Regions from separate parts of the Apilactobacillus intestinapis genome, predicted to be linked through region 1. Evidence: riboswitches for the same ligand, from Rfam matches in the RefSeq annotation. Region 1 holds a riboswitch; the other holds the start of a gene.
The links. Region 1 has a riboswitch for lysine ahead of ACOMA7_RS03985 (amino acid permease). Riboswitches for the same ligand answer to the same signal wherever they lie in the genome.
Positions count from the first base shown of each region.

Region 2: it holds a riboswitch for lysine, as region 1 does, so the genes downstream of both, lysA (diaminopimelate decarboxylase) here and ACOMA7_RS03985 (amino acid permease) in region 1, are expected to answer to the same signal.

Region 1 is NZ_JBMHFD010000004.1:47,020-50,237, reverse strand. It holds gene ACOMA7_RS03990 (deoxynucleoside kinase) at 1-167, opposite strand, end outside; gene ACOMA7_RS03985 (amino acid permease) at 285-1,742, opposite strand; lysine riboswitch at 1,848-2,026, opposite strand; gene ACOMA7_RS03980 (GNAT family N-acetyltransferase) at 2,066-2,563, opposite strand; gene ACOMA7_RS03975 (lp_1002 family arylesterase) at 2,619-3,218, shown strand, end outside.
Region 2 is NZ_JBMHFD010000003.1:169,943-173,160, forward strand. It holds gene ACOMA7_RS03635 (aspartate kinase) at 1-1,296, opposite strand, end outside; lysine riboswitch at 1,475-1,659, shown strand; gene lysA (diaminopimelate decarboxylase) at 1,805-3,121, shown strand; gene dapD (2,3,4,5-tetrahydropyridine-2,6-dicarboxylate N-acetyltransferase) at 3,127-3,218, shown strand, end outside.

The DNA.
Region 1 (3,218 bases):
AAGTAAATTTGTAATAAGAATGCATACTTCTTAGGATCCTTGTAAAACAATGGAAGAATTTCGTTATCGTCCACTGATTCGTAATACCCAGTTGAATCAAGATGAGCAGATAGGATCTTAGTTAAAGAGGTTTTTCCGGCTCCAATGGTTCCAGCAAGTACTATCATAATAATCTCCTTAATTTCGTTTTCTAATATACTATTTTAATACATTCAAGTCGTTTTGAATATGAAGAAATTGATGGCAAACAAAAAAGATGCCGTTAAAACGGCATCTTCATTATATTATTTTTCTTCATCTCTTAAATCAGAAGGAGATACATCAACCTTATCTAGAGGAATTAGATGTGTCTTGTGCTTAATCTTGTAACCAATGTATAGAATTAATACAAGTGGTACTGAGATGTAAGTAATTCCGATTTGTTCCCAATCCCAGTTAGCAAATGAGTTTACGTTTTGACCACAAATAACTAGGATACATAGAATTAAAGTAATGATTGGTCCAATTGGGAACCAAGTAGCATGGTACTTCAATTCATCTAGTGAATGACCTTGCTTGATGAAGGCTCTTCTGAAACGGTAATGTGATAGTGCAATTCCGACCCAAGCAATAAAACCAGTAAGACCAGAAGCGGCAACTAACCATAGATAAATTTGTGGACCTTCGATACTTGTAATGAAAGTAAGTAATGCAATCACAGTAGTAACTGTTAAGGCACCAACTGGAATACCGCGACGGTTAGTCTTACCCATAGCCTTAGGAGCGAATCCTTGGTGAGCCATTGAGTAAAGCATTCTAGTTGAAGCATACATTCCTGAGTTAGCTGATGAAATGACTGAAGTTAAGATAACAGCGTTCATAATAGAAGCAGCGGCTGCTAAACCAGCACGCTTGAATACGATTGTAAATGGACTAATTGCAACATCGGTAGCACTTGAACCTAATAGATCAGGACTAGTGTAAGGAATGATTGCACCAATTACGAAGATTGCTAGGATGTAGAATAAGATAATTCTCCAGAAAACATCCTTGATCGCACGTGGAACGGCTTCTCTTGGGTTATCTGATTCACCAGCAGTAATACCAACTAATTCAGTTCCTTGGAATGAGAAACCAGCGACTACGAATACCGCTAAAATCATTGGAATACCACCAACGAATGGCGCTTGCTTGTAAGTGAAGTTAGATAAACCAATGTAGTGGCCACCCATGATACCAAAAATGGTTAAAACACCAACAGCTAAGAAGATAAAGATTGTAATAACCTTAATCAATGACATCCAGAATTCTGTTTCACCGAATGACTTAACTGATAATGCGTTCACACAAAGGATTAGTGCTAATGTAATCGCACTGAAAATCCAACCTGGCATGTGTGGTAACCAGAACTTCATTACTAAAGCTGCAGTTGAGATATCAACGGCAACGGTAATGGCCCAGTTGAACCAGTAGTTCCAACCCATGGCAAATCCAAGCGCTGGGTCAACGTACTTACCTGCGTAAGCCGCGAATGAACCTGAGATAGGTGTGTTGGTTGCCATTTCACCTAAACTAGTCATTAAAAAGTAAACCATTAGTCCCATTAATAAGTAAGCAACTAATGCTCCACCAGGTCCCGCTTGGCTAATAACTGAACCAGAGGCAACGAATAGACCGGTACCGATTGAACCACCTAAGGCAATCATAGAAACGTGTCTAGTCTTTAAACCTCTCTTTACATGATTATTTGAGTTTTCACTCATGATGTATTTCACCCTCTATAAGTATTTCTAAGAGGTGCCGATAATAACTAAAAAAGTCTCTTCCTGTAAACACAAGAAGAGACCATAATAATTTCTTTTAATTATTGATCACAAAGCACTCCGTGGAATCAACCACGACAGTCTCTAGCCTATTAAGCTAGAACCCAACAAACTCGATTCATAAGGAATCGGTCGTTTCGGCAGACATCCCCTTTCACCATCAATCGTTGTCGCCCTATCGACTCATGATGGCTACTTTTGTCAGCTGCGCCTCTTCTTAGATTTCTACAACATTATATATTAATGTCTTTACGATTACAATACTATTTTACTTTCATTTCAAAAACGAGGTTGTCTTCGTATTCATCCACCTGTGTAAAACCTAAACTGTGTAAAACTTTTTGCGAAGGTAAATTACGGGCTTCAACCGTTGCTTCGACCACCTTTACGGGTGCTTTTAGACAATTTAAAACCTCACCCAATGCATAGGTCATGTATCCACGCTGTTGATAACTTGTGTTAATAAAGTAACCTAATTCGATATTTTCGTAATCTGGTTCGAAGTTATCCCCAATTTCAGGAAAAATATTAATAATCCCGATTAGTTTTCCACCGTTGATAAGTCGAATTGCATACGTTTTATTGGTATCATTTTCGGATTCGAACAGCATATGCGCCTTTCTTTCATCGTTAACTGGCTCAAAGCCGGTCTTTTGGGCTAGTTGTTCATCGCGCATCATTTCATAATAGTCGGCAAAATCATCTGTGCGTAACTCAGTGACTGCCACTTCTTTTTCAGGTGAATTATTCTTTTTATCCACAATCATTATCTCCTTGCGTTAAAATATATGTAAAACATATTTGAGAGGTGCTTACATGAGAATCATCAGAGAATCGATTCGTCAAAACTCAAACGCTTTTCTTCAAGGATATCTTAAATCAGCAGATGTGCAAACTAATCAATACAAATATCCTGCCGTAATCGTCGTTCCCGGTGGATCTTATACTCACATTTCACTCCACCAAGCAGAAAGCTTTGCACTCAATTTCAGTGCCAACGGTTACCAAAGTTTCTATCTAAGATACACATTCGAACAAGAAGCAATGCCACTAATGCCCAATCCAATAGAGGAATTGGCCAACAGCATCAAGTACATTCGAGAACACGCCAACGAATTCAATATCGATGAAAATAGAATCGTGATTGCCGGATTCTCGATTGGTGGTCATATCTGTAGTCTCTACAATGACTTTTACCACACCGATTGGATGCAAAAACTAGCCGATGTGGATAACGCAAATATTTTAAAACCAAATGCGGTTATACTAAGCTACCCTGTGACTAACTTGACCTGTGGTTTTCCCAAGGACAAGGAAAGTATCCTCAACTGGGTATCAGATGAACAACAAGTAAAGGCTGACGAACACGTTTCAGCTAAAAACATGCCAACATTTATCTGGCACACCGCCGACGAT
Region 2 (3,218 bases), on a different contig from region 1:
CATAATCGCAATCTTGGAAGCACCTTGGTTAATCATGTTAATTGGAATCTTCTTTTCGGCTAATGGCTTGATGATTTGGCTGATTGAACCAACTGATACGGCCATGTTTTCACCAACTACCATGATTAGTGCGTAGTTGTGAATCCATTCTAGTTTGTCAGGATGGATGGCTTCTGAAATTTCCTTACATAAGGCATGAATAGTGTCATCGGAAGCTTGGTTTCTATCGAAGATGATAGTCAAGTCATCGATCCCTGATGGCATGTGTTCATATGAAATCCCGTACTTCTTGAAAATGGAAAGGATGGTTAAGGTAGCACCAATTTGCTTGTTCAATAGGTATGAGTGAAGGTATAAAGCTGAGAAACGATCATCGGCTGAAATCCCGGTGATGACGTGTGAATGCTTTACTTCATCTTCAGGGACAATCAATGTTCCTTTGTCGTTTGGACGGTTAGTATTTTTAACGTTGATGGTCACGTGACCCTTGATGGCGGGAATGATTGCTTCGTCATTAAAGACTGAAAAACCTGCGTAGGCCAATTCACGCATTTCACGATAACTCATCTTAGTAATTGGGTATGGGTTATCCACTAGGTGGGGGTTAATCGCATAGATGGAACTAACGTCGGTGAAGTTTTCGTATACATCAATATGTAAACCAGTAGCGACAATTGAACCAGTGATGTCTGAACCACCACGAGCGAATGTAGCGATATTTCCTTCCTTGGAGTATCCAAAGAAACCAGGGAAAACTAATTTTTCATCGTCAGAATATTCGAAGTTTTCTAAATTGGTATAGGTCTCATCAAGTAGGTTAGCTGCGTTTGGATTAATGTCGTCTAAAACGATTCCAGCTTCCTTAGGATCGACGAAACGAGCCTTCATTCCACGACTGTTTAATACCGCTGCCATCAACTTAGCGTTCATTCTTTCACCATTGGCCTTGAATGCGGCCATTAGGTATTCGTCGTCTTTGTAATCGTTCTTTGCTAGGTTGGTGAATGTGTCCTTGATGCCGGCAAATTCACCTTCATCAACGTCGTAGGCGTTCGCAATTTCAGCGTAACGGCTAATGATTTCATCTAGGGTAGCTTGATAGTCTTCCTTGTTGATTACTTGGGTTGCGTATTGAATTAATAAATCTGTGATTTTGACATCATCATCAAAACGTTTTCCGGGAGCGGAAACGACAACGACTTTACGTTGCTCATCTTCTGAAATGATGTTTATAACCTTGGCGTATTGTTCGCTATTGGCTAGTGAACTTCCACCAAATTTTACTAACTTGGACATGTAAATCAACTCGCAATCTTAAATTATTGATTTGTATTTTAACATTAAAAAATAATTAGACAAGCTATCATTTTTGAAATTTTAACGAAATTTAAGTCGCTCATATGGTAATAAAAAACTTTAAAAATTTTATTTAAAAAACTCCTTGACGTAATCCAACTATTAGAATATTATTAAAAGTAATCGAAGAGGTCGCAAGCGAGATTAGTAGATAAAGTCAGTCACTGCAATGACTACGAGCTTTATTGAAAGGTGAACTTGCCGAAGTTAATGATTTTTTGCAGAGATCATTTTCTGGGACGTGTGTGAAGAATGCACGGACTGTCACAAGAAAATATGTCTTGTGGAGCGCTTTCGACAATTGAATCCTAAAATTAGAAATTGATTAATAAAAATTTTAAAGGTTCTTTTGGATAGTGTGCCCACTCATCCAAAAGAACCTTTTTTGTTTTCAATCTGTCGAGTTTAAAACGACCTAAAGATCATTCGATTAGAAAGGCTGTTTATTATGACAAATCAAATTACAGATAATGACATTAATGCAGATGGACATTTGCAAATAGATGGTTGCGATGCAGTTGAACTTGCTCACCAATTTGGAACTCCATTGATGGTGTACAACGTTTCAGCTATTCGCGATCAATTCCATCAGTTCAATAAGATTTTTGAACAAAACGATATTGATTACGAAATTTCATACGCCAGCAAGGCATTCGCCAATACAGCGATGTATCAATTGGTGAACCAAGAGGGCGGACATATCGATGTTGTTTCCGGAGGTGAAATCGCAGTTGCTTTGCATGCCGGTTTCCCAGCAGCAAAGATGAGTTTCCACGGTAACAACAAGTCTTTAGAAGAATTAAGACTAGCAATTCAAAATCACGTCGGTGTCATCATGGTTGATAACTTCCATGAAATCGAACTAATCAACCAAGTCGTTGAAGAGTTGGATGAAACCACCAACGTCATCATTAGAATTACTCCAGGAATTACAGCTCATACTCATGAATTTATCCAAACAGGTCAGGTCGATAGCAAGTTTGGTTTTGATCTTGCATCTGGCCAGGTTGAAGAAGGGTTTGAACTACTACATAAGAACCCACGAGTTCACGTATTAGGTTTTCACGCTCACATCGGTTCACAAATTTCATCACCAGATGGTTTCAACGCATTAGCTGTTAAGATGATGCAACTAGCTAACAAGTTCAACACAGAATACGACTTCACTACCGAAGTCTTGGACTTGGGTGGCGGATTTGGAATTCAATATGTTTCAACCGACGGATATCTAGCTCCTGAAAAGTTTGTTGAAAGTATCATCAACACCATTAAGGAACAAGCCAGTCAATATAACCTACAAATTCCAGCTATCTGGATTGAACCAGGTCGAAGCATTGTCGGTTCGGCCGGTCTAACCCTTTACACCGTTGGATCACAAAAGAGAGTCGACGGCATCAAGCCATACGTCGCAGTCGACGGAGGAATGGGCGATAACATCAGACCAATGTTATACGATGCAGAATACGAAGTTGTTTCAGCAAACAACCCACGCGCACAACCAGTTGAAGAGGTTCGCTTAGTTGGTAAGTACTGTGAATCAGGAGACGTCTTAATCAAGAACGCATCCGTGCCAAGTCTAAACGCCGGTGACATTGTCGCTGTCTTAGATACCGGAGCTTACGGATACTCAATGGCTTCCAACTACAACTTGAACCTAAAGCCAGCAATTGTCTTTGTTGAAAAGGGCAAGGCTCAATTAGTAACAAAGCGTCAATCATTTGAAAACTTATACGAACTAGATAATAACTTAGAATTAGGAGATTAATTATTATGGCAGAACTAAACGCACAAGAAATTATTAGCTACATTCAAAACGCAGAAAAGAAGACACCAGTTAAGGCATATATTAATGGAAGAATTGC